2 regions of the Pseudoalteromonas sp. NJ631 genome follow, and region 2 is predicted to be linked to the other one. Evidence: riboswitches for the same ligand, from Rfam matches in the RefSeq annotation. Region 2 holds a riboswitch; the other holds the start of a gene.
The links. A riboswitch is a leader RNA that binds a small molecule or an ion and turns the genes downstream of it on or off. The one in region 2 is predicted to bind cobalamin.
Positions count from the first base shown of each region.

Region 1: it holds a riboswitch for cobalamin, as region 2 does, so the genes downstream of both, A587_RS0116145 (TonB-dependent receptor domain-containing protein) here and A587_RS0103150 (ABC transporter ATP-binding protein) in region 2, are expected to answer to the same signal.

Region 1 covers NZ_AKXJ01000010.1:43,953-60,430, forward strand. The annotation lists gene A587_RS0116100 (hypothetical protein) at 1-207, shown strand, start outside; gene A587_RS0116105 (hypothetical protein) at 278-793, shown strand; gene A587_RS0116110 (capsule assembly Wzi family protein) at 765-2,123, opposite strand; gene coaD (pantetheine-phosphate adenylyltransferase) at 2,120-2,602, opposite strand; gene A587_RS0116120 (TetR/AcrR family transcriptional regulator) at 2,788-3,444, shown strand; gene thiI (tRNA uracil 4-sulfurtransferase ThiI) at 3,663-5,120, shown strand; gene A587_RS0116130 (ketopantoate reductase family protein) at 5,367-6,269, opposite strand; gene A587_RS24170 (VanZ family protein) at 6,262-6,534, opposite strand; gene A587_RS0116140 (YajQ family cyclic di-GMP-binding protein) at 6,765-7,247, shown strand; cobalamin riboswitch at 7,334-7,582, shown strand; gene A587_RS0116145 (TonB-dependent receptor domain-containing protein) at 7,618-9,480, shown strand; gene A587_RS0116150 (hypothetical protein) at 9,641-10,618, shown strand; gene msrA (peptide-methionine (S)-S-oxide reductase MsrA) at 10,660-11,193, opposite strand; gene A587_RS0116160 (efflux RND transporter permease subunit) at 11,193-14,291, opposite strand; gene A587_RS0116165 (efflux RND transporter periplasmic adaptor subunit) at 14,298-15,350, opposite strand; gene A587_RS0116170 (DUF2982 domain-containing protein) at 15,564-16,283, shown strand; gene A587_RS0116175 (hypothetical protein) at 16,306-16,478, shown strand, end outside.
Region 2 covers NZ_AKXJ01000001.1:652,383-668,860, forward strand. The annotation lists gene tal (transaldolase) at 1-361, shown strand, start outside; gene A587_RS0103105 (DUF3545 family protein) at 767-958, shown strand; gene ung (uracil-DNA glycosylase) at 1,155-1,823, opposite strand; gene A587_RS0103115 (cobalamin-binding protein) at 1,820-2,671, opposite strand; gene cobO (cob(I)yrinic acid a,c-diamide adenosyltransferase) at 2,671-3,267, opposite strand; gene A587_RS0103125 (cobyric acid synthase) at 3,269-4,741, opposite strand; gene cobU (bifunctional adenosylcobinamide kinase/adenosylcobinamide-phosphate guanylyltransferase) at 4,738-5,277, opposite strand; gene A587_RS0103135 (adenosylcobinamide-GDP ribazoletransferase) at 5,277-6,059, opposite strand; gene cobT (nicotinate-nucleotide--dimethylbenzimidazole phosphoribosyltransferase) at 6,059-7,114, opposite strand; gene A587_RS0103145 (FecCD family ABC transporter permease) at 7,107-8,132, opposite strand; gene A587_RS0103150 (ABC transporter ATP-binding protein) at 8,129-8,926, opposite strand; cobalamin riboswitch at 8,996-9,123, opposite strand; gene A587_RS0103155 (histidine phosphatase family protein) at 9,142-9,741, opposite strand; gene nqrM ((Na+)-NQR maturation NqrM) at 9,822-10,034, opposite strand; gene A587_RS0103165 (FAD:protein FMN transferase) at 10,135-11,166, opposite strand; gene nqrF (NADH:ubiquinone reductase (Na(+)-transporting) subunit F) at 11,275-12,501, opposite strand; gene nqrE (NADH:ubiquinone reductase (Na(+)-transporting) subunit E) at 12,522-13,130, opposite strand; gene A587_RS0103180 (NADH:ubiquinone reductase (Na(+)-transporting) subunit D) at 13,141-13,773, opposite strand; gene A587_RS0103185 (Na(+)-translocating NADH-quinone reductase subunit C) at 13,773-14,522, opposite strand; gene A587_RS0103190 (NADH:ubiquinone reductase (Na(+)-transporting) subunit B) at 14,512-15,714, opposite strand; gene A587_RS0103195 (Na(+)-translocating NADH-quinone reductase subunit A) at 15,717-16,478, opposite strand, start outside.

The sequences.
Region 1 (16,478 bases), on a different contig from region 2:
ATAGGTTTGACTGTTAATACTGTTATGTTCTTCTTTATGTATATTGATACATATATTTATGAAAATGTAACGCGCTGGTTATTATGGTATTTGTACTCATATATAGTGATTTCTGTGGACTTTATTATGGTTACTTCTCTATTAGTCAATAAAGATTGGTTAGGTATTAAATGGGCTATAAGTAAGGTGAAAGCTAGGGTAGCTTGAAGTTGTGGTCGATTTTCACTATTTGTTTTACTTGTTTCTTAGTAGTTTGCACTCATGGATTCTACTTTTTGTGGCACTCTTTAACTTTGTTCGAGCGACTAAAAACCCTAAATTTAAGCAGCTCAGTGGCATTTCATTTCTCCTCGCAGGTTCATATTTTCTCACAATACCTACATTTTATTTTTGTGAGTCAAAAGGCTGGTTAACTGGTACAGCGGGGTTCTATGATCTTTCAATTTACTTTATATTTTTATTCTTAGATATTTCTACAATACTTTTGTTAGTAAAGCTATTTAAGTTTCCAGAGTATCGACTGACAAAAGTAGTGAAGTTCTATACGATAGGTTTTTTAACTGTAAACTCACTTCTTTTTGCTTTAATTATACATGAGGATATTATTACTAATCACCGAGTGGATAAAGAGTATCGTGATTGGGTTTACTGGTTATACACTATCGGAATGTATATAACCGATTGGCTTTTAATTGTCGTTTTGCTTATTCCTAAGGACTTTCTTGGATTATACGCCATAATAAAAGAGCGGCGATGGCCGCTCGTTAAAACTGATATTCCACGCTCAACGTAAGTGCTGCGTGGCTTTCGTCTTCTTCCTGAGACTTATCTTGCCATGCTTTTACGCCAATTTTAGCAAGCGCGCCAAACACACCTTGTTGGTAACCGAGCTCAAGCTGGTTTCGTTCAACATCTAGTGTGTCAAATTCAACTCGTTTTAGTTTGGCATAAGCACCAATACCATCTGTGCTGAAGTAATCTAACGCGAAAGTGAGGTTTTTAGCGTCCAATCCCGAGCTTGCTCCAAGCCAGAGGTCGCGTTCACGATAGTTCGCTGAATCCACGGTATTATCTCTTGGGCAAAGCGCGAGCTTTAGCTCGTCTTTACAATCAATGCTTGTATCTGAGTATTCAATAAAGCTTTTAAGACGATAATCTTTACCACCCCAATAACTTTCAATACCTAGGGTGTACATTGGATTGCTTGGTAATGCACCACTGTCGTTATTGCCTGCAAACTCACCGTATAAAGCAAGCGGTTGATTAGCTATCCGAGTGGAATATTTGAAGTCAACGCTGGTGAGGCGTTGTGTTTGCTTTTCGCTTTCAAGGTTTTGTTGTTGATAAACAAAGTCGCTAGATGTTGTACTAAAGCCAAGTTCTAGCCCTTGAATTGGAAAAACGGCCGCTCTAAACCCCCAAAAATCGCCATCCTTTTTACTGGCTATATTCGGGCGTTGTTTTGCCATAATGGCCGTCACTTGCCAAGGACCAACGAAAGAGAGAAAGCTCGGTCCAATGTAGTTGTTATTGGCACGACTCAAACGAACCGCCTTCATTGGCGCTGCGTTGTTTGAAAGCATTAGCGCATTTTCGTTGCTCGGTCCCCACCAGTAACTGAGTCGCTCAGCGCTGAGAGACCAATTACCAAACAGCACTGCAAGGTGGCTGCCGTGGTGATTAACGTATTTTCCATCTTGGCCTTCATCTGCGTAGTTAACCGCAACTTTAGCGCTAACTGCACCGCCAGTAATAACGCCATAAGTACGTAAGCCAGAACGTTCATTTTGACGTTCACCAAAGCCTGTTGAGCGCTCTTCAGCACCGTTAAAATGTGCTTTTACACTACTGTATCTTTCTCTTTTTGCTTGTTTTAGTGCATGGCGTAAATGTGCCAATGCAAAGCTTGCGGTTTCAGAGAGATTTCTGTCATCAATAGCGGCAAGGTCATTAACAATGCCGCTCCACAGCAGAGGATATTGATTAACTGGACGATTTATCACGCCTTCTGCAACCAGTAAATCTATGCTGTGTTTAAGCTCACTTTGCGACACCTCTATCCAAGGTGAAGCGTGCGCATAAGTACCAACCAATACGGCTAGGGATAATAGGCACTTTTTCATCCGTGTAGTTTTTCCTCTAAAGCTTTGGCAACCAGCGGGTGAACAAATTCACTGACATTGCCTTTATGAAGCGCAACTTCTTTTACTAAAGTTGACGAGATAAATGAATTCTTTTCAGATGGCGTTAAAAATACGCTTTCCAAATCAGGATGTAAACGACGATTCATATTGGCCAGCTGGAACTCATAGTCAAAGTCAGACACCGCGCGAATGCCGCGGATCAGCACGTTGGCTTTTTGCTCTTTTGCTAAATCAACGAGTAATCCTGAAAACCCAATCACCTTTACATTTTTATGTGACTTTAAAATTTCTTCAGCCAAAGCAACACGTTGCTCTAGTGAGAAACAAGGCTGTTTATTTGGGTTATGGGCAATTGCCAAGATCACGGTATCAAACATTTTTGCTGCACGTTTGATTAAGTCTTCATGTCCATTAGTGAGAGGATCAAATGTGCCAGGGTAGAGGGCGATGACTTTCATAAGCGTAACTATGTTGAATTTTTTTGTATGGTAACAAGGTTTTTTTGAAAAAACACTGGTCAGCTTTGTCGGATCTAAGCTTATCTAGAGGTAAAATTAGTGCTATTTTTTCACATGGAGCGCGAAATAGCCTAGTAACACTAGTAATAACGCGACCACGTTATCAACAAAGATAGAGAATCGTAATGAATACCAAGGAAAAAATAATACGTACCAGCATCGCGTTATTTAATTTGCATGGAGAGCGCGCGATTACGACAAACCATATAGCTTCCAGTTTGGGGATTAGCCCTGGCAATTTGTACTATCATTTTAAAAATAAAGAAGACATCATTCGGCAAATATTCGCCCTTTATAGCGAGCATTTAAATACGCATTTTAAGCCACTGGAGCAGCACAACGAACCGCTTGAGCAGCTAACTCAATATTTAGACTCCTTGTTCGACCTGATGTGGCGTTATCACTTTTTCTACGACAATCTGACAGACATTTTGGCTCGTGATGATGAATTGAAAAAAAACTACATTGCTTTTCAGTCACGCTTACTTGAGCAAGTAAAAGCGGTAGTAATTGGCCTAAGAGATACAGGCGTGATCACCATAGATGATGACGATGCTAAAGAGCTTGCGCATATGTTGAAAATGACTGTTAGTTTCTGGACTCCTTATGTTAAAGCCAGAAGAATGACTGGCGTCCTTGAGCAACAAGATATATACAATGGCATTGTTAAAGTACTGATGATTTTTAAACCTTACGCGACGCCCATGAGCGCACCGAAAGTGGCACAACTTCAGCAGCATTATCAAGCACTAGCAGAGGCGAGCTTACCGAGTATTGCTTAGCCTTAAATAATTAAGCGGGCCTTTTGCTTGGGGGAGCACGGGCAAAAGGCTTTGTAGAGCGCAAAGGGAAAAGGTTTGTTTATTTCCTAATCGGCTTTGAGTTTGATATACTCGCGCGCCCGAACTGTCCTCGGTCAGTGTGCGCCACGATAAAGTCCGCTTAGGTCAAATCAGTGCGTCATCGCAACCGATAATCGATCTGTAGTAGAGTGACTTTTATGCTTAAATTTATCGTCAAATTACATCCCGAAATTGCTATTAAGAGCAAATCCGTCCGTAAGCGTTTTACCAAAGTATTAGAGAAAAACATCAAAATGCTGTTGGTTCGCGTTGACGAAAACGTAAAAGTTAAAAATAACTGGGACAATATCTCAGTGACGAGCGAGCTAAGTGACGAGAAAACCCGCCTTGGTCTAATCGACCACCTTAAACGCACGCCAGGTATTGTGCAGTTTATTGAGGTGCAAGAGACACAGTTCGATACGCTTGATGATATCTACCAACAAACGATTGCTTTGGTTGAGCCATTGATCAAGGGCAAAACGTTTTGTGTACGCGTAAAGCGCCAAGGTAAGCATGAGTTTACTTCAAGCGACGTGGAGCGTTATGTTGGTGGTGGTTTAAACCAAAATGTAGAGGGTGCCAGCGTAAGACTGAAAAAACCTGATGTGACGGTTAAAATCGAAGTCAAAGACAATAAAGCCTACATTGTTCGTCACCAGCACTTTGGTTTAGGTGGCTTCCCACTACCAACGCAAGAAGACGTGTTGTCTTTGGTTTCTGGCGGATTCGACTCCGGTGTTGCGACTTATCAAATGATGCGAAAAGGCGCGCGTACGCACTTTTTGTTCTTTAACTTAGGTGGCGCAGCCCACGAAATTGGCGTTAAGCAAGTAAGCCACTACTTGTGGAAACAATTTAGCTCTACCCACAAAGTTAAATTTATTACGATTGACTTTGAGCCAGTTGTCGCTGAAATTCTTGAGAATATCGAAAGCGGACAAATGGGCGTGGTACTAAAGCGCATGATGATGCGTGCAGGTGCTGTAGTCGCAGAGCGTTTGGGGATCCCAGCACTGGTAACTGGTGAAAGTATTGGTCAGGTATCGAGCCAAACCCTGGCTAACCTTAACGTGATTGACCGTGTTACAGAGATGCTGATATTACGACCGCTTATTCAACACGATAAAGAAGAGATCATTCGTATTGCCAGAGCGATTGGCACCAATGAAATGGCAGAAGCAATGCCTGAATATTGTGGTGTGATCTCTCAAAAACCAACGGTAAAAGCACAGCTTCACAAGATATTAGCTGAAGAAGAAAAGTTTGACTTTGATGTATTGAATACAGTTGTAGCTAACGCGACGGTAAAAGATATTCGTGATATTGAAGCTGAAGCGAAAGAAGAAGTGAAAGAAGCGGAATCGGTAAGTGAATTACCAGACAACGCGGTAGTATTAGATATTCGTTCTCCAGAAGAGGAAGATGCCAACCCTCTAGAGCTAGATGGTGCACAAGTGATCCACTTACCTTTCTTTAGATTAGCCACTAAGTTTGGCGACTTACCACAGGACAAAGAATACTACTTGTACTGTTCGAAAGGCGTAATGAGCCAGTTACAAGCACTTATTCTGCATGAAAATGGCTATGCTAACGTCAAGGTGTACCGTCCTTAGAATAAAGCATGCTAACAAGCGTTGGGTGAGACTATAGGGTTTACCCAACGTACGCTTTTGTGGGTAGGTAGAGGTCGTTTGTTATTGCTCACGCGCCCCAATTTATTTGTTTGCTAGTATTTTGTAGTTACCCTCCATGCGCTCTTCGTTCATTCTTTTAAAACGACGCTCCGATATCATACTTAATCTCTAATTCGCTGTGTAAATAGTTCTGTGGGAGGCGGTTTACCCGCCGAGAAGTTAAGCTTATTGTTGCGCTAGCTGCCTGCGCTTATTCACTTCCTCGAATAACTGTTGATTCAACGGCACATCAATATTTTGTTTTGCTGCTAGCTCGCAAATATACCCGCACATGGCGTCAATTTCTGTGCGTCTGTTATTCGCGACATCCTGATTCATTGAAGAGCGATTGTTTGCGGTTTGTGCCATTACGGTGTAAGCAAGCGTGACTAGCTCGCTAAGCGCTAAGTTTACGCCTGTACTTGCAGCCACTAGTTGTACTTCATTCATTAAATTAAGGATTTGGGCTGCGTATTTGGGCTGTCTTAACTGACCATTTGCGACTTGCTCCAATGCACTTAATGGGTTAATGGCAATATTAACCGCCAGCTTTTTCCAAAGCGTTGGCATGATATCAAACGTGGTTTGGGCATTTTCAAATGTGCTAAACAGTTGCGAGAATACGTGCTGGTAGTGGCATTCGGCTGGTGAATTTAACGGCCCAAACCAAGTTGCACCTTGTCCTGTATGGTGCACAGTGTCTGCGACTTTATAGCCTGCGATGGATGTGCTTAAGAAGTAGGCGGATTGTGTTTTTTCAAGCGCAGCTAACTCACCAGACCAATCTACCATGCCATTATGACTAAGAATTAGCGTGCCATTTTTTGAAAGAGCAGGACGAAGCGCTCGGAGTGCTTCGATGACCTGATATGCTTTAACGGGAATGATTAGCGTATCTATACTGCTGGCTGGAAGTTCTGCAAGCGTTTTTGTGCTGCATGGGATGGTTTGTTGAATACTTGCTGTTTGATAGCGATAAGTCGCTGCGCGTTTATTTCGAGTGATCAGCGTAATTTGATGAGATTGACTAAGATGCTGGGCGAGCAGTAATCCTATCGCCCCTTCACCTAAAATATGTATGTTAGCCATGTTTTCTGTTGCGCCAACTTGCCCAAATATAAAATAGAACAAAATAACTGACCGCACCGGCTAAATCAGCTAAAAAGTCAGCGGTAGATGCTTGGCGGTACGGTAGTGTATGTTGCATCCACTCAATACCTGCACCATACAAGGACAGTAGCACTATGTGTGTCCATACCTTTACTTTAAAAGCATGGTGAGAGATAAACGCAAGCACAAAAAATACACCAAAATGCGCCACTTTATCGATATTTGGGAACAGCTTTGGAGACAAGCTAATTTCCTTTGCGAATAGCACTGTACATATAATTAAAGAGATAATCAAAAGAGCTTTATAAACGCGCCGTGTCACAATACATCCTACTTCTGTATGACTAAGCGAGCAGTATACCATCGAAAACTGTCCATTGGGTGAACATCCTAATACGCTGTTTAAAAACTTAAAGTAACTCAAATTAAGCATAAACTGCTATAATCGAGCCAAAATGACTTTAGGAGAGAAGCATGCCTTCATTTGATATTGTATCTGAAATTGATATGACAGAAGCAAAAAATACCGTAGACAACGCGGTTCGTGAGCTTGATACGCGTTTTGATTTTCGTGGCGTAGATGCGTCAATCGAGCTAAGCGGTGAAATGATCAACCTCAAAGCGGAAGCAGAACAGCAAGTTATGCAATTGTTCGATATGTTAGTGGGTAAAGCGGCAAAGCGCGGCCTTGATGTAGCAAGCTTCGAGTTAAAAGACATTGAGCGCTCTGGCAAATACGTATCGCGCAAGGTGGCGTTAAAGCAAGGCATCGACAAAGAGATGGCGAAAAAACTGGTTAAGCTTATTAAAGACTCAAAAGTTAAAGTTCAAGCGTCAATTCAAGGCGATACGGTGCGTGTAACGGGTAAAAAGCGTGACGATTTGCAAGAAACGATGCAACTGGTTCGTACCGGTGAGCTTGGCCAACCATTTCAATTCAAAAACTTCCGCGACTAATTACGCTTTACTTCATTCCAAAAGTGCATAGATTGCACTTTTGGATTTCTAGACGTCCATTGACAATCATTCCGAAACCCAAGACAATAGCCTCGCATTTTCAAGGTGCTGTACACAACCTAGTGTGGTTGCTAAGTGTATAGATAATCGGGAAACTGGTGCGAACACAAGGGAACATCTAATTGCGTTAATCAATAATAAATTGAGTAAGACAGTTTATTACACGTGATTAGCTTGGATCGGTTCTATGCCAGCGCTGCCCCCGCAACGGTAGAGTGAACTGCCAATCTGCAGATTTACTGAGCCCGGAGACCGGCCTTGAAACAGTCACTTTGTGTTCTTGTACGGTGGGTACAAGTTAGGGGAAACCATGTTAAATAAAACTGCTCTAAGCGCGGCGATAGCGACGGCGCTCTCTTTTTCAGCATTTGCGGATCAAAATTTTGAACATATCACTGTTACTGCCAATAAATTTGAACAGTCTCTAGAAAGCGCATTGTCTGCCATTACGGTTATAGGTCGTGCTGATATTGAAAAAAGCAATGTTCAAGATGTCGTATCGCTACTCGATAATATCGCTGGTATTCAAGCGGTTAGAAACGGAGGCTTAGGCCAAAGCGTGAGTTTATTTCTACGCGGTAATGACGCTAAGCATACGCTAGTGTTAATCGATGGGGTTCGAGTGACGGATGCAAACTCCGGTGACAATTCGCTCACTAATTTACCACTTAATAGCATCGAAAGGATTGAGATCATTCGTGGTGCCAAAGCTGCGATTTATGGTTCAGATGCCATTGCTGGCGTGATTAATATTATTAGTCGCGAAGGGAATAACAATACAATCGCGCTTACGACTGGGAGTAACAATTACTCCAAGACCGAAGCAACGGTAAATTACAAAAAAGACAAGTTTAGTATTGCAGCTAATGCGGGTTACACTCATACTGATGGCTATGATGTGATTGAGAAAGACCCTGAAGCTGCAATCACAAAAAACCATGACCGTGATGGATATTATAACGGTAATGCCGGTTTAAATGTGCAGTATGGTGATGAAGAAAGTGGCATTTTTAGCTTACGTTCACAGTACAGTGAAGGTGAGGGGGAGTATGACTCTTTTGGTAGTGATGCTTACCGTTTCCATAACTACACCAATAAGTTGGCGTGGAAAAGACGTACTGACAAGTTTAGTCAAAGTGCGTCATACAGCTTAGGTAAGGAACAAAACGTTCAAATCGGTAATAGTGCTGACGATAACGCTTATGTCACCAAACGCAGCCAATTTGAATATCAGTCGCAATATAGTTTAACCGAAGCTTTGATCTTCACGGGTAACTTTACCTTTCTAAATGAAGATGTTGGTGATTCTACCGCCTCTTTTTCAGAGCCTGAGCGTGATAACTTATCTTTAGCACTAGGTGGGTTTTACAACGATGAAAATTGGCTGACAGAGGTTGTACTGAGAACGGATGATTATGATTTTCATGGTCGTGCAAACACCTACACGGTTGCTGTAGGCAAGCAACTCATGGATGGCCTGAGTGTTAAGTTGAATCATGGTACTGCCTTTAGAGCACCTTCTTTATCACAGGCGTTTGTGATTGATAGTCCATACTATCTGCCTAACCCAAATATTAAGCCGGAAGAAGCCACTAATAACGAAATTATTGTCACATGGGGCGGCGAGAACTTCCGTGTGGAAGCTGCGGTATACGATAACCGTATTACCGATAAAATCGTTTATCAGCAAAATGATAAATGGAAATACATCCCTTACAATGTTCAGCGCGCTGACTTTGAAGGTGCTGATCTTTCTGTTGAAATTGAAGACAACTTTGGTATCGAGCATACGGTAAATGCGAGCTATGTGAGTGCTAAAGACGCTGATACCGACAAGCAATTACAGCGCAGAGCGAGACGCACCTTAACTTATTCAGTCAGTAAAGCGTGGGAAAATGTCGACGCAACACTGACCTTAGTCCATAGAGGTAATCGCGACGATAAAGTATGGGGAGCTGAAGGTGCATATACAGTGACTTTACCGTCATATACGCTGTTTAACTTAGCTGCTAACTATACGTTTTTCGATGGATTCAAGTTAAATGGCCGTATTGAAAACTTAACCGATAAGCGCTATTTCAATGCCACAGCGGGCGAAGCAAAAGATGGCTCATTACTGGGCTATAAGCCACTAGGTAGACAAGCCTACGTTGGTGTGAGCTACAGCTTCTAATGCGTTAACTGCTTTTCAATACCCAGAGTGATCCATCATGAGTAATGGATCACTTTTCTTATTTATCATTTAGTTGCATTACATTTGTAACTGGTGTCCTACCTTATTTGTGGTTGATAATAGATTTGATTTGTATTATTACTACCTTAAGGAAAAGAACATGAAGTCACTATTATTTGGGTTACTCACGCTTGGGATTGTCACATCAGCGCAAGCCTCACTACCTGAAAATCAGCTTGAACCTCAATTTTCAACACAATCAATGACGGGCGATTTCGCTTGGTTTAACGCGCCATCGCAAACCTGTAGTCGGATCCGCAGCATGATGTACTATCGCCACCCCGGCAACGATCATCTAACGCCTATATCAGTGCCTGTGATTTATACCGGTGGAGAGTGTTGGTCTACTGGCAGGACAACATCTAGCCAAGGTCCAAAGGAAATGTATACGCAGGTTTCAGATATCATTCATCAGCAATTTTCGAATGTGGAACATAACTACAAAGAGTTGACGACCGATATCGTCAACAATATTGCCGCGCAATCTAGTTCAAATAAAGTGAGCCACACCACTAGTCTCTACGGCACTATGCATATGAAAATTGCAGGTAGAGTCGATGCGCAAAATAAAGTACCTGTGCTGATCGATGGCTTCGATTTGAAGTCTTACGCTAAGTTTCGTAAGAAACAGCTTGGGATGAATATCTATATCCATGTCTATATTAACAACGAAAATGTCACCATCAAAGGTAAGTATGATGTACGTACCCAGCAGCTTGAGTTAGATCCTTTAATTTCTAGCTTTAAGCCTGTGGTGACAACAAAAGTAGAGTTGCCGTGGATCCTCGATTTGATAGATACCTTGACTCCGGGGATTTTTGACAAGCTTTATACTGAATTTAGCCGTATTGTGATTGATGTGTTTGAATTCTTGGGTGTGGATATGAGCGAAGATATTCCGCAGGTCATTAAGCACAACGCCCAGTTAATCAATTCAGGTGTTGTTCCGCTTAAAGGCTTAGATACCTTAAGACCTGGTGATACGGCGAATTTAGAAATGGAAGTAACGCGTGGGCATTTGCGGATTAAAGATGGCCGCACCAGCTTTTATGTATTTGCTATACCTATGTTGCCGTAAGGCGTAAGCCGAACGCAATCTATTGCGTTCGGCACACAAGTTTAGTGCTTTAAATTTGCCGCAAAATGGCTTTCAAATTTTGCAATTTTAGGGGCAATCATCACACTGCAATAGCCTTGGTTTGGGTTTTCAGTGTAATAATCTTGGTGATAGTGCTCAGCAGGATAAAATTCAGGCGCAGGGCTAACCTCAGTCACTATTTTTTCACTTAACTGGTTTTGAAGTTGCGCAATACAATCTTGAGTTTGTTGCTGTTGCTGCTGGTCATGATAAAACACCACACTACGGTACTGAGTACCAATGTCGTTGCCTTGGCGATTCAACTGCGTTGGGTCATGCAGGGTAAAAAACATATTAAGCAAAGTATCAAAGCTGACAATATCGGCATCAAATTGCAGTTGGACTACCTCAGCATGACCACTGTCTCCCCGACATATCATTTGATAGGTGGGATTATCTGTGTGGCCACCTGCGTAACCTGACTGCACTGACTCAACACCATTGACGCGGCGAAATGCCGCATCAATACACCAAAAACAACCACCACCAAAAGTTGCGGTTCGTAAAGTTGCCATTATACCTCCTGCTCAGGATGTTGTTTCGACTGCTCCTCAAGACGTTTTGTCGTCTCTTCTGGAGATTGCGTCTTCTTAGCTAGTAAAGTATAGGCGGTTGGGATAACAAACAAGGTTAAAATGGTGGCAACACTGACACCGGCAAAAATCACGACACCGATCACCATGCGGCTTTCGAACCCAGGGCCCGTTGCAAACACAAGCGGGATAGAGCTCATCACGGTTGTTAGCGAGGTCATAATAATAGGTCTTAATCGCTGCGCTGCAGCATCAACAATGGCTTGTTCGAAGGCAATGCCTTTGTCACGCAATTGGTTAGCAAATTCCACGATTAAGATACCGTTTTTGGCACTAAGGCCAATCAACATGACAATACCAATTTGGCTATAAATGTTTAGCGTGCTGTCGGTAATAAATAACCCATACATTGCACCAACTAAACCCAGCGGTACGGTGAGCATGATAACTAGTGGATGAACAAAACTTTCAAACTGTGCGGCTAATACTAAGAAAGTAACCGTGAGCGCCAGAATAAACACATAGGTCATCGCTGATGCACCTTCATAAAACAGCTGTGACTCGCCTTTATAGTCGATGGCACCGTCGATATCATTCTCTTCGGCGGCAACTTTATTTAAAAAGTCGAGCGCTTGCTCTAGTGTGTAGTCGCCTGCGAGGTTTGCCGTGATAGTTATCGCGCGCATACGGTTGTAGCGGTTTAATCGAGAAGCTGTGGCTTCTTCTTTTATGGTGATCAAACTGTCTAATGGCACGAGCTCATCGCTACGAGACTTCACATAAATATCAGAAATATTATCCGGAGCAGAGAAGTCGGCTTTGGTGCCTTTTAAGATCACATCGTATTCTTCACCGCGGTCAATAAAGGTGGTAACACGACGTTGTCCCAGCATGGTTTCTAGCGTTTGGCCTATAGCACTTACCGACACGCCTAAGTCTGCAGCTTTGGTTTTATCAATGCTTATCAAAAACTGTGGGAAGGTTTCTTTGTAATCGTGATCGAGACGAACCAGTCCTTTATTTTCTCGTGCGCGTTCTAGAATGCGATCGCGCCATGCGGCCAACTCGTCATAGTCGTTGCCTTGCAGTACAAACTCAATGGGGCGTGAGTTACCGCCGCCGCCAATACCACGGCGCATAATAGCAAAGGCGCGAATATCCGTAACATCTTGCATTTTACCGCTGATCTCATCCATGACTTCCCAAGTTGAGCGTTTTCGCTCATCCCAGTCTGGCATGCCGATAATAGCAACACCGCCTTGACCACCCCAACCGGGCACGCGAATAAGCACGCGGCTAAGTTCCTCTGAGTCTACATAAGGAAGCAGTCGCTCTTCAATTTTTGCCATATTTTGCGAGTTGTTTTCGTAGCTTGCCCCTTCTGGACCATTCATCATAACAAAGAAAGTACCGCGGTCTTCTTTTGGTGTCAGTTCAGATGGGATCTGTTTAAACAGGCTGTAGCTGGTAAAACCCGCCAGTGCCAACATCACAATCAGGCTGTATTTGCGCGATAAGTTGTCTTGTAAAACTCGACGATACCCTTGTTCAAGTCGTCCAAATTGACGGTCCATCCACTGACTAAAGCGGTTTTCTTTATTGCTAGGCTTTAACACTTTGGAGCAAAGGGCGGGAGACAAGGTCAACGCGGTAATACTGGAAAACAGCACTGCAGCACTTACTGCAAAGGCAAACTCGGTAAATAGGGCACCAATACGACCATCCATAAAGACCAAGGGAATAAATACGGCAACCAAAACCAGCGTTGTTGCAATGATGGCAAAGCCTACTTCACGCGCGCCACGGTACGCTGCCAGTAACTTGGGTTCGCCAAGCTCGATGCGGCGGTAGATATTTTCTAGCATTACAATGGCGTCATCGACCACAAGGCCGATGGCAAGCACGAGTGCAAGAAGCGTCAGCAAGTTGATGGAATACCCCATGGCCAGCAAGAACATAAAGGTTGCAACTAAGGCTACCGGCACGGTAACAGCAGGGATCAGCGTAGCGCGGATATTGCCAAGGAAGATGTAGATAACGAGTACCACCAACGCCATGGCAATTGCAAGTGTGCTGTATACTTCAGCAATGGACTCACGGATAAAAATAGAAGAATCGTAGCTGTCTTCTATGGTAGTGCCTTGAGGCAGGTTGCGTTTTATTTTTTCAAGCTCTTTACGGGCGTTGTCGACCACTTCTAGCGTATTGGCTTTAGCTTGCTTGACAACGCCAAGGCCAATCATATTTTTACCATTACCACGGAAGGTACTTTCGTCGTCAGCGGCTTCAAGTACCACCTGCGCGACTTCACCAAGTCGCACCAAATAGCCTTGTTCGCCACGCTTAATCACTAGGTTGTCAAAGTCTTCTTGAGTCTTATAGCTTCTGGCAATACGAACAGAAAAATCACGGTCAACGGATTCAATTTCGCCAGCGGGTAATTCTACGTTTTCTCTGCGTAGCACTTGTTCAATATCACTGCTTGTGACTCCACGAGCGGCCATCGCCTTTCGGTCTAGCCAAATCTTCATGGCGTATTGACGCTCACCGCCAATGCGTACATTTGATACGCCATCAACAACCGCCAGACGGTCAACGATAAAGCGCTGGGCGTAGTCTGAAAGCTGCAAGGTATCCATGGTTTCGCTGTTGAGTACAAACCAAGCGATAGGGCTTTCGTCGCTGTTTGATTTCGATACTTCAGGCGGCCTCACTTGCTCTGGTAGTCTATCTAGCGCACGAGAAACCCGCTCACGCACATCATTTGCAGCAGCGTCGATATCGCGATCGATATTAAATTCGATAGTGATATTGGAGCTACCGTTGCGGCTACTGGAATTTATGCTTTTGATCCCTTCGATCCCCGAAATCCGGTTTTCTAATACTTGGGTGATCTTGGTTTCTACAACTTCCGCCGATGCGCCTGTGTAGTTAGTACTTACACTGACTATTGGAGTTTCAATATCAGGGTATTCGCGCAGTGGTAGCATAGTAAATGCCACTAAGCCAAAGGTCAGCAGCAGTAAGTTAATGACGATCGCGAAGATCGGGCGCTTTACCGCCGTATCAGTGATTCTCACGTCGCCTTACCCCTTTACTTCAACTTTTGAGCCTGATCGGATCTTCAAGGTGCCTTCCGTGATCACTTGTTGTCCCTCTGTAAGCCCTTCGTCGATAGCCACCCAGCCGCTAAAGCGAGTTTGCAGGTGTACTTCGCGTTGTTGCGCTTTACCTTGGTCGTCAATGACAAATACAAAATGCTTATCTTGTCTTGGAATGATGCTTTTTTCTGGCACCACAAGGGCTTGTAATCGAGCCAGTTCGAGTCCCATATGTAGTAGCATACCAGGGCGAAGTTTATGGTCAAGATTGGTGAAGCTCGCTGTCACTCGTACCGAGCGCGTTTGTTCATTAATACGCGGGTCAATATGGGAGACTTTACCGGTAAATAGTTGCTCTGGGTAAGCTTCGCTTTGTGCATTCACTTGCATACCAAGTTGTAGTTGCGCTAAGTATTTTTCTGGTACCTGAAAATCCACTTTAATGATGCTAATGTCATCGAGTGTGGTGATCACTGTATTGTTGTTTACGAAGCTACCGATAGAGACATTTCGAGTACCCAATAATCCATCAAATGGCGCATAAATGGTCATCTCGGCGAGTTTTGTTTTGGTGGCTTCTAATTGTGCAGTTAAGGTGTCTACCTTTGCTGATTGCGCTTCTAGTTGAGAGCGAGCCGCCGATTGAGTTTTTGCGAGGTCTTTAAGGCGGTTTAGTTGTCTAATTTCTTCCTTTAGCGTCACTTTCAGCGCTTCGATATCGAGTTTCTCTTCGGCATCACGCAACTGGACTAGCTTATCGCCTTTTTTTACTACGTCTCCGTCATCGAAATATAGGGCTGCCACATAGTCGCTTTGGGCGCTACTCACGTTGATAGCTTGATTTGCTCTGGCGGAACCAATAGAGTGAACAGCAATAATACGTTCCTCTTTGGTTACGGTATGAGCTTGAACGGAGGTTACGGGTGCCGAGTTGCCACTCATTTTGCCTTCCGAGGCTGGTAAATATAAATAGCCGCTGATGACGACTAGCACTACAATGATAAAAGGAAACAGTGCTTTTCCTGATTGATGACGCATAAAAGTGACCCAGATTATAATTTGTCTCTAGTTTACAAAATTAAAGGCTAACAAAGTCTACGGCATATCCTGTAAATTTGTGCATTAAACGAAAATGTAATTCAATTTAAGTGTTTGTACCTAAATTAAATATTATGAAACACAGTCATTCATGTAAACGATGCATCACAATACGTAAATTAGTCGCATGGGCGATCATCATGTACATCTTTTATGTCTGGTATACCCATGCTTGAAGCAAAACTACGTGCAACCGCTGACCGCAATGGCGTTGAATTTATGCTGGTTGGTGCAATTGGATTGGTTGTTATCATGCTTTTTGTCAACTTGCGTGGTACAGCTATTACTATTGTAGAAATATTTCTTGCCAGCGCCATGTTAGTGGCTATTTTTGTTGGCTTTCTCAAAAGTCAGCAACCATATTTTAGTTTATACTTTACAGAACAAGAGTTTAGGTATGTGCATAAATATGGAGCTTGGCCGCTATCCATTGTAAACTTTCACTCCAGCGGCATTCCCAAAGTTCAACAAGGTGTTGAAACACTTGAGTTAAATGCAGTTGGTATTAAACTTAATGATATTGATGCGTTTTTATTAAATTTAACACCTAGACTTGCGGGTAAATTATTGATCGAGCAGCGGCATATTTTTTTACAAGCTGTTAAAATGCATTGCGAAAATGGCAACTGCCCATCTGAATGGTTGATAGAAGAAACCGTTTTTCGCTCCAAGGCGGGAAAAGAATATACTGGTTTAATGGCAATGTTTGCAAACCGGATGGATAATTTAAAGACAGTGACGGGATATGATTTATTGATCCCCGCGACTGCCTTAGACAGGGATATTTGGCAATTTTCAGTCATGTTAAACCGCTGGAAACTTAACCCTAAAGAGGTGGTAAAAGCATTGTTAGAAGAACAAACCACCTACTGAAGATGTAACAGGATACACCAATATGAGCTTAGAAACGGCCTATATTAAAAGTGGGCGTAATACCATTATTCACAAAGAGAAGAAGTTAGATCTTGTGATTGTAAATGGTGAAGCACACCCAAAAATCAAGGTGACTGCAAATGGTTTGGTGCCTTTTAAGGAAGAGCTGCCGAGAAATCGAAGAGAAGCTAAAGA
Region 2 (16,478 bases):
ACTACAAGATCCGGGTGTACAATCTGTTCGTAGTATTTTTGAATTCTATAAGCAGCACGGTTATAAAACCGTTGTAATGGGCGCCAGCTTCAGAAATACAGGTGAAATTCTAGCCCTAACGGGTTGCGATAAGCTCACGATTAGCCCTTCTCTATTAGAAGAGCTTGCTGCAATGCCTGCAAACGAAGATTACCTACTTGAGGCTGACTTTGCGCCTAAAGCAAAACCTGCTGAGCTTAGCGAAAGTGAGTTCCGTTGGTTACATAACCAAGACGCAATGGCCACAGAAAAGCTTGCTGAAGGTATTCGCTCATTTGCCGATGCACAAGAAACACTAGTCGCACGCTTTAAAGCACTGTAAGTGCCTTAAACATTCGATTTCGAAACGCCGCATATTGCGGCGTTTTTGTTATCGCTCTCAATACAAACCTTTCTGACACTTCCTAGATACCACCCGAATTGACCTTCATCAAACTGTCACTTGGTTTTAACCCAAAAGACACAATTGTGTTTTATTTTTATCCCGTCTGTGGTATATCAATATCACTTGAAGTGAAAATTGATGCCGCTACTTTCTGGTTTTGGTACAAAAAGCAAGCAACGCGGGGTTGTTTGTAGCGTACTTTAGCTATCAGACTTTTATCGGTTCCTCATGTTGAGGTTTGCCAAATAGTATGAAGAGATCAACGGTGTCATTGCAGTTGTAGTGCTAACAACAGCCAAAGCAAATGCCACTTTAGGTTGTTTTTATCAATAGGAGATTTTCATGGATACCCTAGACGAGTTATTAGAATTATTAGAAAGTCCGGATACTAGGAAAAAAACTTCATCTAAGGGCAAAAAAAGAAAATGGCGTGAAATTGAAGCGCTAAAAGATAAACAGCGACTACGCAAAGAACTACAGGAATTGGATATTTTCGCAGACAGTGTTGATTTAGACGAATTTGATTTTAACTAAAAAGAGCGCCCTTCACGGCGCTCTTTTTTGTTTTTATACCAATTCGCTTAATTAAGTGGTCTATTTTGAGGCGAGAAAATCTTGTCGATAACAAGGCAAAAATTTTGCTATTTAGTTGTTCTAAATAATAAATTTTTAACGCAGTTAGCGTCAGATTTACTCCTTCAAATTGAGCAAGTATTAAGACTAATTGGTATTATAGCTCGGCCAATCGCCAGTCGATTGGCTGCTTACCCATTTGGGTGAGCAGCTGATTAGTTTTGCTGAAATGGCCACTACCAAAAAAGCCGCGATGTGCAGAGAGCGGCGAAGGATGTGGCGCGTGTAAAACATGGTGACGGTTTGTGTCTATGCTCTTACCCTTTTTCTGGGCGTGTGAGCCCCAGAGTAAGAAAATCACACCTTCACTGTGGGCATTCAGCCTTTCAATCACTACATCTGTAAAGCGCTCCCAGCCTAAATGCTTGTGTGAGTGTGCTTGGCCTTGCTCTACCGTCAACACCGTATTTAACAGCAGTACGCCTTGTTTAGCCCAGTCAATTAGGTAGCCATGATTAGGTATGCGAAAGCCGTCAATATCCTGCACTAATTCTTTATACATATTATTTAACGACGGCGGCGGCTTAATTCCTGGTAACACAGAGAAACATAGGCCATGAGCTTGATTGGGGCCGTGATAGGGATCTTGCCCTAAAATCACCACTTTAACCTGATCGAAAGGTGTGACTTTGAACGCTTCAAATACCTGTTCATGGGGCGGAAACACATTTATACCTTGAGCGCGACGCTCTGCCACGTAATCCATGGTTTGTTTAAAGTAATCTTGTTGTTTTTCCTGACCTAACACGTCACTCCACGTTGTCATGCTTCACCTTTTTTCATCATATTATAATGGCTTCGAGAAGCGTCGAGTTTACCACATAAATCCGATATTCCCTCGAGCATACGATAGCTATAACGATGGAGCAGATCGGCATCTACCGAAATAGTTTGTTGGTACTTTACTGCAGGGATCGAAGGCCATTGCTGCCATGCAATTGCTTTGACCTCTTGTTTGGTCTTTTCTTCTGGGATCACAATCACTTGTGGTGATTTCAACAGAACATTCTCAATGCTAATTTGCGGATAGTCCGTGGTGGCGTCGGCAAAAACATTTTTCACATTACACACAGTAAATACTTGCTGTAACCAACTTTCGCCTCCCACTGTCATCAGCGGTGATGGCCACAATTGATAAAATACAGCTAAGCTAGCGCTTTGTTTATACTGGGCTTTTAGTTCATTTAAACGTTTAGCAAATAAATCAGCCTGTTGCTGTGCTTGAGCTCCAAGGCCAGTAATTTTACCTAGGCGTAGCAACTCTTCCGGTAGTTTATCTAGATATTTCGCTTCACTATAGATCACGTCAACACCAAAACTCTCCAGCTTTTCAAGCATAGGAACGTGACTTGCGTTTTTCCACGCGATGATAAGATCAGGCTTAAGTGCCAAAATTTTCTCAACCGAAATGCCTTGATAGTCACCAACTTGAGGCAGTTGCTTGGCTGATTCTGGATAATCGGCATAGGCGACCGTGCCTACAATCCGCTCCCCAGCTCCTATTGCATAAAGATTTTCGACAATATGAGGCGCAAGCGCGATGATCCGCTCTGCGGGCTTAGCACTAACGCTAAAGGCAAAACCTAGAACAATAAATAAGGCGAATTTTAGCATCAGTAGTCAAACCCTTTTTGCGCCTTAATGCCGGCCTCAAACGCATGCTTCACATTACGCACTTCGCTCACGGTATCTGCAAGCTCAGTCAGACGTCGATGTGCACCGCGCCCAGTTACAATCACCGACTGCATGGTAGGACGGCTTTCTAGTGCCGTTATGACTTCGTCCAAATCTAGATAGTCATAGCTCAACATATAGGTAATTTCGTCAAGCAATACCAAGTCGATGCTTTCATCTTGTAGCCATACTTTTGCTTGCTGCCACGTCGCCTGCGCAGCGGCAGTGTCGGTTTCACGGTTTTGCGTTTCCCATGTGAAGCCCGTTTTCATGACTGCAAATGGCACGCCGACTTTTTCGAGCAAATTGCGTTCACCGCAATCCCAGGTTCCTTTAATAAACTGTACAACTGCAGCGTTCATACCATGACCGACACAACGTGCAACGGTGCCGAAACCAGATGTTGACTTACCTTTACCGTTACCTGTGATCACTTGTAAAATGCCCTGCTCTTGCTGCGCCGCGGCAATTTTTTCATCGACTTGTTGTTTTACTTTTTGCTGTCGTTGCTGATGCTTATCTTGTTGTTCGCTCATGTTATTCCTCAATTATTTTCATCAATTTTTGCCAATCTAAATGTGCTTCACAGCTGTCGGCAAGACGCGTAATTTGCTGCTCTCTGTGCTTCGCTAAATCAATCGCGGCTGTTCCCGCTTGCTTACTACCAGCCCAAGACAAGATAGCCTGTGTCGCAGTGACCGTATCAAATAAACCATGTAAATAGGTGGCTGCAATTTGATTATCTCGAGAGATAAAACCATCTTTCACACTGTTATTTGGATGTGTGCTAAATCGCAAGAATGGCAGATCTAGTGCCGCTCCAGAAGAAATCCCAGCATGGATCTCGTAACCACAAATTTCAGCACTTTGCTCATCCAATTGGCAAATGCCAGATACTTGCGTCAGTACTTTTTGCTCTGAAAGTGTAGTATCAAAGTCAGCCAGACCAAGCCCAGCGACTTCACCGAGAGTTGATTCCACCGCATTTGGATCTCTGATGAACTTACCTAACATTTGCAAACCGCCACACACACCTAGTACCTTACCACCGTACCTCAGGTGCCGTTTGATTTCTTCTGCCCAACCCTGTTTGCGTAAGAAGGTTAAATCGCTCAACACATTTTTGCTGCCAGGCAGAATGATTAAGTCACAAGGACCGATAGATTCTTGATAGCGTACATAACGCAAATCCACTTCAGGGTTTAAGCGCAAGGTGTCAAAGTCAGTGTGATTGCTAATATGAGGAAATAGTAAAACCCTGACGCTTAACGATCCCCGTTCACAGATATTGTCCACCGTCACCGCATCTTCTGCATCGAGCGCTAAGCCATGCAAATAGGGCAATACCCCAAGTACAGGCTTGCCCGTTTTTTGCTCGAGCCAGTCAAGTCCTGATTGCAATAACGCAATATCACCACGGAAGCGATTGATCACAAACCCTTTAACCAAGCTTTGTTCATAGTCACTTAATAGCGCAAGTGTGCCAACCAAGTGTGCGAACACCCCGCCTTTGTCGATATCAGCGATAATGATCACGGGGCACGCAACTTCACAGGCAAACCCCATATTGGCAATGTCGTTTTCACGCAGATTAATTTCAGCAGGGCTCCCCGCCCCTTCCACTATGCACAGCTCAAATTGTTCGCTGAGACGCTGATGTGAGGAAAGCACGGCCTCCATCGCTACCTTCTTGTAATCATGATACGCGGCTGCTTCCATATTGCTAATGGCTTTGCCGTGAATGATCACTTGTGCGCCAGTGTCAGAGTTTGGCTTAAGCAAAATAGGATTAAAGTCTATGGATAGCGGGACTTTTGCGGCTTCGGCTTGGAGTGCTTGTGCCCGACCAATTTCACCGCCGCAAGGTGTGACGGCACTATTTAGTGCCATATTTTGCGGCTTAAAAGGCGCAACAGACAAGCCTCTTAGTTGCAGCACCCGGCAAAGTCCCGCAACCAATGTACTTTTACCGGCATCAGACGTGGTGCCCTGCACCATTAAGGTTTTCATACGTCTTGACCTTTTAAACATTGTGGCAAGCCTGCAATAACAAAATCGACTCTATCGGCCACGTTAGCAATGTCTTGATGGAGCCAACCAGACTCATCAACAAACTCACGGCTTAGCTCGCCCAGCGGAATTATCCCATGCCCCACTTCATTACTCACCAAAATAACAGTGGCAGCACAGCTTTCTAGTGCCGCCAGCAAATGTTCCTTTTTGTCTATAGTCGCGGCTTTGCCCATTTCGCATAAGCCAAAACTCAGCCATAAAGTCAAGCAATCGATAAGTAACAGCGCATCTTCGCGTGCAGTAGCAATAAGCTTATCAATATGCCACGGCTCTTCTACTAGCTGCCAGCGGCTATCGCGCTGCATCTGGTGAGCAAACACTCGGCTTTTCATTTCTTCATCTTGAGCTTTTGCAGTTGCAACATAGTAAAGTTCGTTCACCGCACCTTGCTCTAACAATAGAATAGCGCGCTGCTCTGCCAAGCGACTCTTGCCTGAACGAGCACCGCCCAGTATTAACTGTATTTGTGCCATTAGAGATGACCCACAATAAAAAGCAAAATAACAAGCTCAGCGAGTTGCTGCGCGACCCCTAAACAGTCTCCGGTATAACCACCGAGTTGCGCGTTAAACCATTTAATGCACACAAGTCTTAGCACAAATAAGCAAGTACACAGCAGCAGCAAGTCGAACAATGAAAGCGCAAGCCATGGCCAACAGAAAATTAAAATCGCGGTGGTAGTTAGCGTAAGGCGAGTCGCTGCAGCACTCGATAGATGTTTCGCTACCGGCTTAACTTTGCTCAGCTTATCAGCCTGTACATAGTTAAGTGCACCGATTAAAGACACCGCAAAGGCACGGCTTAGACTGTGGGCTAAAATAAGTGCAGCAAGTATCACTGCAAAGTCATTAAAGAGCATGAGCAAAAGCGAAAATTTGGCCAATAACAGCAATATCAGCGCACAACTACCGTATGTACCAAGACGGCTATCTTTCATGATCTCAAGCTTTTGTTCACGGCTCCAGCCACCGCCAAAACCGTCAAAAACATCGGCAAAACCATCTTCGTGAAAAGCACCGGTAAGTAAAATACTCGCAGCCAGTGCAACAACGGCGCCGAACATTAGCGACACACCACCACTGGCAACATAGCCAAGCATGGCCGAGAAACTACCAACAAATAAACCGACTAAAGAAAAGTAACCACTCACTTCGTTAAGTTCATCGGATGAAGGAGCAGGATCCAAACGAATTGGCACCCGCGTTAAAAACACCACGGCAAGCTTAAACAGTCGCCACTCTTGTTGCCACTGCATTATGCGTCTACCACTTGCGTAACATGGGCATCGGCAAAGCTTGCCATTTCGCAAAAAAAGCCTAGCGCAGCTTGTAATAATGGAAGCGCTAGAGCGGCGCCTGTTCCCTCACCCAAGCGCATATCTAAATGTAGTAATGGCTCAGCGTTTAACTGCTCTAACATTAACTTATGACCTTGCTCCATAGAGCCGTGAGCAAACACCATATATTGCTTACTATGCGGTGCTATTCTACTTGCCAACATAGCCGCTGCGGTGGAGATAAAACCATCCACTATGATTACTTTTTGTGCCCGTGCAACCGCCAGCATGGCACCAACCATTTGCACAATTTCAAAGCCACCTAGGCGCTGCAAAATTTGTTCTGGTGTCGCAAGCTTATCTTGATGATATTCTAGAGCCTGTTTGATAAGTGCCCGTTTTTTGCAAAGCATTTCATCGTCAATGCCTGTACCGCGCCCCACACATAATTCCACACTCGCCCCACTGAGCGCCGCTAAAATTGCAGCTGCAGAACTGGTATTGCCAATCCCCATTTCACCAAAAGCAATTACGTTGCTACCCGCTTCAATAGCGGACATCACTACTTGCTCTCCGTATTCAAGTCCTTGCTTGAGCTGCATTTCACTCATCGCGGGTTGTTTATGGAAAGCATGAGTAATATCGCCAAGTCGCTGTGAGCACAAATTCGGCGCAGGCTCGCATGGCACTAATGTGCCACAGTCTACTACGGTTAACTGCCAACCAAGTTCTCGACAAAAAACATTGATCGCGGCCCCCCCCTGCACAAAGTTTGCAACCATTTGCCCAGTCACTTCGCTTGACGCGATAGAAACCCCGTGACTTGCAATACCATGGTCGCCCGCAAAAACCAACATTGCAGGGCGCGTTATTGCTAACTGCTCGATGTTTAATTGCGTCTGCCTTTGTGAGAAGATCTGTACTAGCTGCGCAGCCAAGGCTTCAAGCTTACCCAGCGCACCTAACGGTTTGGTTTTTAAGTCAATGCGCTGTTGAATAAGCGTGTTTAAGCGTGTATCTAACGGTTTAACCATGGGTAACTCCGACGCCTCCAGAGCGGCGATTTTTGAAAATAAGCAATGCTAAGAAGAACACGCTGCCAATGGCGGCGGTGATCACCCCCACGGGAAGTTCCTGATTATCGATAAGTGTGCGCGACAATACATCCACCCATAGCATCAATAGCGAACCGCAAAGCGCGGTGGCCACAAGCCCAATGACCTTTGCTTGCGAGATAAAAAAGCGCACGATATGCGGGATCATCAAACCTACAAATCCGACTCCACCGCACGCAGCCACAAGTACTGCGGTGAGTAAGGAGCTCAATAACAACATACCTATTCGCACTCGTCCTACATTCACGCCAAGCGTGGTGGCACTCTCATCTCCGAGCAACAAGGCGTTGAGTGGCCGACGCATCACTAAAAGCGTGATAAAACTCAGCAACACGACCAAACAAGGAAGCCATAGCCATTGCCAGCTCGCCCTTGCAAACGAGCCTAGATTCCAAAACAAGATTGCACTGATGGCTTGAGGGTCACTCCAATAGAGCAACAAGCTAGTAAAGGCACTGAACAGAAAAGAAAGTGCGACTCCCGCCAAGAGCATAGTTTCCACCTGCTGCATTGCATTGCGCTTTGCCACAAATAAAAGCAACAAAATAGACAGCAAACTTCCGACAAATGCAGCCCCAGACATCATTAGGCTAGACTGTGCACCAAATAGCGCGATAAGTACCACCACACCAAATGAGGCACCTGAAGAAATACCAAATAAATAAGGATCAGCTAGAGGGTTACGCGTCACGGTTTGCAAAATAAGACCTGCTATCGCCAGTCCTGCTCCCGCGCTCATCGCCAGTAACGTCCGTGGCAGACGAAGTTCAACTACCACTCGTTGTTGAAGTACGTTGGGATCGAAATTAATAATCGCTTGTATAACTGTATGCCAAGATAAATCAATCGCACCGATCTTTAGTGCCATCAGCATGCTAAAACAGCACAAGCTCAATAGCAGTATCGATATCAACGCGATCCGCTTTGCGGCAATCATAACTGATACCCATAATGAAAGCGTATATGTGGAATCTCACTGTTATTTGGCGGATGACGGACAGTAGAAACCTCTGCGCATACCCCAAAAACTTGGCTTAATAGGGTTTCGTTAATGACTTCAAGTGGCGACCCATCTGCAACAAGCTCACCATTATTTAATACTAATAAGCGATCGCACAAGGCGCTAGCCAAATTTAAGTCGTGAAAAGACGCGATGATAGTAACGCCAAGTTGTTTGGCCAGCTCCATAATTTGGATTTGATATTTAATGTCCAAATGGCTGGTGGGCTCATCCATTATCAATACTTGAGGCGCTTGCACCATAGCACGTGCGATCATTGCCCTTTGCTTCTCCCCACCAGACAATGAGCTAAAACATTGCTCCAATTTATGACTCAATCCAACCTGCTCAATGGCATGTAAGATTGCCTGTTTTTCAGCGGCCGTCGTTGTCGCAAGCAGTGATTTGTCTGGTGTTAGCCCCATCAATACCATATCAAATAATGGCAGAGTAAACTCAGCGGGGATCTCTTGTAGCACCACAGCAACATGCCTTGCGTAGGCCTTACGTCCGTAACTAGCTAGCGGCTTATCATTGAAAAGTAGCGACCCAGAACTTGGTGCTGTGTATTGATATAAAGTGCGCAGCAAAGTCGACTTTCCAGCACCATTCGGTCCAAGCAAACCAATAAATTCCCCCGAATTAATAGCAAAGCTGAGTGCCTTTAAGATAGCTTTACCACCAAGCTGCACGCTAAGTTTATCGACTTGAAACTGTGGAGTAACTGCCATAGCACCTCTGATTGGGCACGGCAAAGTAGTAGCTTATAGAGAAGCGACAACTTTGACTTAAGTCTGCCCGCTTAAGTATATGGATAGGCCTTGGTATCTGACTTATGCAAGAGACAAGGCTCAAGCACTTACAGTTGCGGGGACAGTTGAGGACTCACACCTCATTCCCAATATCTGCCTATCACGAAATTTGCAATATTATGAAGTCTAGACGTCTAAAATACAACTTTTGGCCAAGCAGTTTGGCTGCTGTCGTAAAACACCTCAACTTTTACTATACCCGCATAGGGAATATCTATCTTCGATTGGTATGCAGTAAGCTCTGGCGATAGCTCAAGGATAAGTGCTACAAGCGCCTTTATTACTCCTGCATGCGCTACGACGGCGATACACTCTTCACTTGGCGACGCCAAAATGCTGTGCCACCACGTTGTGACCCGATGATGAAAATCATACATAGACTCGCCCTCAGGAGGCGTGTGCAGCCAAGGGTTTTGCCAAAAATCGCCAATACTTGGAGATTGGGTTTCTCGCCAAAGCGTATCATAAGGTTGTCCATCCCATAATCCAAAATCAAATTCGGCGAGATTTGGCTCCACGTCAATGGGGAGTTGATACTGCTTTGCAAAGGCTGTAGCAGTATTCAGGCAGCGCTTCCTTGGAGAGCTAATAATACGCCTCAGGCCACTTAGACTCGTTAATGATTGCAGCAATTGCTGAGCGCCTATGGTACTGAGCTCGGGATCTGTCACTCCAAGTAAATGGCCTGAGAGCGTCGTTTCACCATGACGAACAAAATATAGCTGCCGCTGCATTTTTACTTAACCTAAGGTTTGTTACCCAAAAAGCAAAAACGCAAGCTAAGCTTGCGTTTTCAATTAATATCATTCTACGGTTACAGGATCTGGTTTTCTTTCCACATCTCTTCTTTTGCTAACCGCTTTTTGCGTTTATCGCATGGATCGTCGCAATCACAAATTTTGTCAATGCCCATTGAGCCTAAACCACCACAACTACTGGCCATGGATTTCTTTTGTACGATAACGCCTACAGCCATCGCAACAGCGATAAGCATAAGTAAACCGAAAGTAAGGAGGAATAAAGACATTATCTAGCCCCTTTTATTGCTACATTGAATTGAGTGACGACGCGCAAATTATACGCTTTCATGACGTCACTCACAATTAAATTATGGGGTGTTGTAGAGCTTAATTCAAGTACGGCTGAAATGCTTCACTCGCGTAACTCTTGATCCCTTCAGGACTTTTATACATCAAATACACGGGGAGTTGATGCTCAGTGGCATACGCCTTTGCACGCTCCGTGCCCATCACAGTCAATGCTGTTGCTAAGCCATCAGCCGTCATCGCAGATGGATGCAGTACCGTTACTGATACTAGCTCATGTTTAACCGGGCGACCCGTTGTTGGGTCAATAAGGTGTGTAAAGGTTTCACCATCCATTTCATAGAAAATACGGTAGTCACCTGAGGTCGCAATGCCATTTTTGCCAGGCTCTATCACACGATGAATTTGGCGTTGACCAACAGGCGCATCAGGTTTCTCGATAGCAATACGCCACTTACCATCCGGCTTCTTACCTGAAACTCGCAGCTCGCCGCCAATTTCAACCATATAGTCATGAATATCATGACTCTCAATCACCTCAGCGACCTTATCTATACCATAACCTTTAGCGGTTGCAGAAAATGATAATTCAAGTCCAGCAATTGTTTTAGCGAGGCCACTGTCATTTAAAATGAGCTTATCGACACCGATACGAGTGCGCATATCGTCTAACTCAGCCTGTGACGGACGCATTGTTGGTCTTTTGTCAGGACCAAATCCCCACAAATCGATAAGCGGTCCCATCGTAACATCAAGCGTTTTTGTCGACTTCCCAAGGCGGATAGATTCAGCAACTACCAAGCGAAAGTCTTCACTGATAGGCATAACGGTATTTGCCGCTAAACGGTTGAACTGGTTAATCTCAGAATCTGGGATATAGGTGGACATAGATTGATTAACAGTCTTTAATGCTTGCTCAACCTCATCGTGCAGCTGCGCTTGTGAGAGCGGCTTTTCGCCAGGGAATACTTTGATGTTGTAGGTCGTGCCCATGGTTTTACCAGACAGCACGATTTCCTTGGCTTCAGGTTTGGCGTCTTGGCACCCTGTTAAAAAAACGAATAAAAACGAAATAATAAAAAATCTAGATAAAAAAGCGTAACTTGCTTGCATCAGAATTCCCTGAATTTAGTACCAACGGGTATAAAAAAGCCCTCGAGCAAAGTATTTTACTGGAGGGCTTATATTCTAACTTAAGTTCATTGTTAGACCGAAACCTAATTAACCACCGAAGTCATCAAGTAGGATGTTTTCGTCTTCCACACCTAAGTCTTTAAGCATGTTAATAACTGCCGCGTTCATCATTGGAGGACCACACATGTAGAACTCACAATCTTCTGGCGCTTCATGGTCTTTAAGATAGTTTTCAAAAAGTACGTTATGAATGAAGCCCGTGTAACCTTCCCAGTTATCCTCTGGTTGAGGATCTGAAAGGGCAACATGCCATTGGAAGTTATCATTTTCTTCAGCTAGACCGTCAAAGTCTTCCACGTAGAACATTTCACGCTTAGAACGTGCACCGTACCAGAAAGACATCTTACGCTTAGAGTTAAGACGCTTAAGCTGATCGAAAATGTGTGAACGCATTGGCGCCATACCAGCACCACCACCAACAAATACCATTTCTGCATCAGTGTCTTTCGCGAAGAATTCACCAAATGGACCAGAAATAGTAACCTTATCACCTTCTTTAAGTGACCAGATGTATGATGACATCTTACCACAAGGTAATGTTAGGTTATTTGGCGGCGGAGTTGCGATACGTACGTTTAGCATGATGATGCCAAACTCTTCTGGGTAGTTAGCCATTGAGTACGCACGGATCGTTTCGTCGTCAACTTTAGACTCTAGCTTAAAGAAACCAAAACGTTCCCAGTCAGCACGATATTCTTCAGGAATATCATAGTCTGCATATTTAACATGGTGAGCTGGTGCTTCAATCTGAATGTAACCACCAGCACGGAAAGGTACAACTTCACCTTCAGGGATGCCTAGTTTTAGCTCCTTGATGAAAGTTGCTTTGTTATCGTTAGAGATAACAGTACATTCCCACTTTTTAACACCGAAGATTGATTCTTCAACTTCGATTTCCATGTCGTTTTTAACGTTAACCTGACACGCTAGACGACAGCCTTCACGTGCTTCACCTTTAGAGATGTGGTCAAGTTCGGTTGGTAGAATATCACCACCACCCTCTTTAATATGTACGCGACACTGACCACACGAGCCACCGCCACCACATGCAGACGATACGAAAATACCCGCGTTTGCAAGTGCACCTAGTAGCTTACCGCCAGCAGGAGTCTTGATCGCTTTTTCAGGATCGCCGTTAATATCAATTGTAACGTCACCGCTTGCTACAAGCTTCGATTTCGCTGCAATGATGATAAGCACTAGCATCACAACGATAGCGATGAACATGCTTACGCCTAATACAATAGTTTCCATCGTATAGTTTCCTCGCTACCTTACAGTGAAATACCAGAGAATGACATGAAGCCAAAGCCCATTAGACCTACAGTAACAAAGGTAATACCTAAGCCACGTAAACCATCAGGAACGTCTGCATACTTCATCTTCTCACGAATACCTGCTAACAATACGATAGCAAGTGCCCAGCCCACACCTGAACCTAGACCATAAACTACAGATTCACCGAAGTTTAAGTTACGCTCAACCATGAATGATACCGCACCGAAAATCGCACAGTTAACTGTGATTAGCGGTAGGAAGATACCTAGTGCGTTATATAGCGCAGGGAAGAACTTGTCCAATGTCATTTCTAGAATTTGCACAAGCGCTGCGATTACACCGATAAACGTCAAGAAGCGTAGGAAGCTAAGATCCACTTCAGGGAAGCCTAACCATTCCAATGCGCCCGGCGCTAGCACTGCGTGATAAACCAAGTTGTTTACTGGTACAGAGATACCAAGAACTACAACTACCGCAATACCTAGACCTAGCGACGTTGTTACTTTCTTAGATACCGCCAAGAAAGTACACATACCTAAGAAGAAAGACAAAGCTAAGTTTTCAATGAAAACTGCTTTTATAAATAAATTGATATATTGTTCCATCTCTCTCCCCTTATGCCTTCGCTTCTACTTGCTCTTTCTTCCAAGTACGTAGTGCCCAAATAAATGCACCTACGATGAAGAACGAACTGAATGGCATAACTAGTAGACCCATAGGCTGATACCAACCACCTTCAGAGATAAGTGGTAAGATTTCAACGCCAAACAATGTACCCGCACCGAATAGCTCACGGATAAAGCCAACTGTTAGAAGTACAACAGAGTAACCTAAGCCGTTACCAATACCGTCAAGGAACGACATTGTTGGTGGTGACTTCATTGCGTATGCTTCTGCACGACCCATTACGATACAGTTAGTAATGATAAGGCCGATGAACGTTGATAGTTCTTTTGCTGTTGAGTAAACAACCGCTTGAAGCACTTGGTCTACAACGATTACTAAAGATGCAATAATCGTCATTTGTACAATGATACGCACACTTGAAGGAATGTGGTTACGGATCATTGAGATAAATAAACTTGAAAACGCAGTAACCAATGTCAACGCGATTGACATGATAAGTGCATTTTTAAGGCTTGAAGTTACCGCTAGTGCAGAACAGATACCCAACACTTGCAGTGCAATCGGGTTGTTTGCAAAAACAGGACCAAACAAGACTTCCTTCATTTCTTTTGCATTAGCCATTAGTTCAATGCTCCTTTACGTACTTTCGCAAGGAATGGACCAAACGCTTTGTCGCTTGTCCAAAAATCAACTGTGTGATCAACACCGTTAGAAGTAAGTGTTGCACCAGATAGACCGTCTACCTTGTGTTCGTTACCGCCAGCACTACCTTTAACTACATCGATAGGAAGCTCTTTGCCTTCCCAAAGTGCAGTCCACTTAGGGTTTTGGATTTCGCCACCAAGACCAGGAGTTTCGCTGTGCTTATAAAAGTTGATTGACTTAATCGTCTCACCATCAGCTTCTAGCGCAAGGAAGCCATACATCACACCCCAAAGGCCATAACCTTGGATTGGTAGAATGATAGTAGATACTTTACCTTGGTCATCTTTTGCAAAATAAACTGGAGAGTTATTTGTGATACGTTGAATACCCGCTTTGTCTTCTGCTTTTGAAAGCTTGTAGCTACGTTTGGCATCAAACTTAGTCGCTTCAAAGTCAAAAGTTTCCGCTTTAACGTCTTCTACAAACTCACCTGTTTTAAGACTAACAACACGTGATTCGATATTTTGGTTAAAAACTTCAGATACGTTTTTAACTTTATCGTAGCCAGCAACGGCTAAAATGTTACGTTGAATATCTTCGTTTTTGTTTGCTTGTTGCATAGGGCGAAGCTGAACCGAAGCAAAAGATACTACGATTGCACACACTAAACATAAGCCAACAACTACGCCAAGCGTTTTGCCCATTGATTCATTATTAGTTGACACGTGCCAATCTCCTCTTCACATTAGACTGCACTACGAAGTGGTCGAATAGTGGAGCAAAAAGGTTAGCGAATAGGATTGCCAACATCATGCCCTCTGGGTATGCCGGGTTAACAACACGGATAAGCACAACCATTACACCGATTAGCGCACCGTATAACCACTTACCTTTGTCTGTGAAAGACGCAGATACAGGGTCTGTTGCCATAAAGAACATACCAAATGCAAAACCACCAAGTACTAAGTGCCAATGCCAAGGCATAGCAAACGCAGCATTTGTTTCAGAGCCAATTGCATTTAGAACGAATGACATTACAACCATACCAATGAATGTACCTAGTACGATGCGCCATGAAGCGATACGAACATAAACCAGGAACAAACCACCAAGTAAGATTGCCAGTGTTGATGTTTCACCTACAGAGCCTTGGATAAAGCCGTAGAACGCGTTAAACCAAAGGTCCATATTGCTGTAGTCTAGTGAACCTGCAGTCGCTTGACCTAAGTAAGTTGCACCAGAGAACGAATCAACAGCTGTCCACACTGTGTCACCAGAAATGTCAGCAGGGTATGCGAAGAATAAGAACGCACGACCTGCAAGTGCTGGGTTTAAGAAGTTACGACCAGTACCGCCGAAGATTTCCTTCGCGATTACAACACCAAACGTAATACCTAAAGCAGCTTGCCATAAAGGAATTGTCGCAGGCAGGATAAGCGCAAATAATACCGAAGTTACGAAGAAACCTTCATTTACTTCGTGCTTACGAACTGACGCGAATAACACTTCCCAGAAGCCACCAACCGCGAACACGGTAGCGTAAATAGGCAAGAAGAAACACGCACCATAGAACATCTTGGCGCCCCAACCTGCATCAGCAGTTAATTCACCACCAAGCGCTTGGAAGATAGCTACCTGCCAAGTATTAGCAAGCTCAAAACCGTTACCTAGTGCAAGCGCAGCTTGGTGACCGATGTTGAACATACCAAAGAACATTGCTGGGAACGTCGCCATCCACACTAAAATCATAATACGTTTTAGGTCGATATTATCGCGAACGTGCGTTGCACCTTTGTTTACATAACCAGGAGTATAGAAGATAGTTGCTACGGCTTCGTAAAGCGCGTACCACTTCTCGTGTTTACCACCAGGTTCAAAGTGAGGTTCAATGTCTTCTAAAAATTTCTTTAAGGCCATTTTTAACCTTCCTTCTCGATAGTAGTCAGGCAATCGCGTAGGATTGAACCGTACTCATATTTGCCCGGACATACGTAAGTACATAGTGCTAAATCTTCTTCATCTAGCTCTAGTGCACCCAACGAAATCGCAGAATCTAGATCACGTGAAATAAGATCACGTAATAATAGCGTTGGCAAAATATCGAGTGGCATAACACGCTCATAGTTACCGATTGGTACCATCGCACGCTTAGAACCACCAGTAGACGTTGTCATCTTGAACAAACGGCTAGGTGTTAAGTGTGAAATGAATGTACGTGTTACTGAGAATTTGTCACTACCCGGAGCGATCCAGCCAAATAGCTCTTTCTCGCGACCTTCAAGTAAAACAGATACTTGAGTATGGTAACGACCAAGGTAAGCGTGAGGGCCAGTTGCTGTTTTACCAGCTAACACAGAGCCAGAAATGACTCGGTTATCACCGTCTTCAAGCTCGCCTGCAACTAAATCTGTTAGCGACGCACCGACATGAGTTTTTACTAAGCGAGGGTTCTTAACTCGAGGACCTGCTAGAGCAATAACTCTGTCTGAGTAGATTTCACCTGTCAGGAACAACTTACCAAACGCGATGACATCTTGGTAACCAATGTGCCAAACTTGCTTGTTTGTACCTACAGAATCTAGGAAGTGAATGTGAGTACCCACGTTACCTGCTGGGTGCACACCTGCAAACTCATGAACTTCTACTTGTGAGATAGAAGAACTAGGTACGTTAGCACCCGC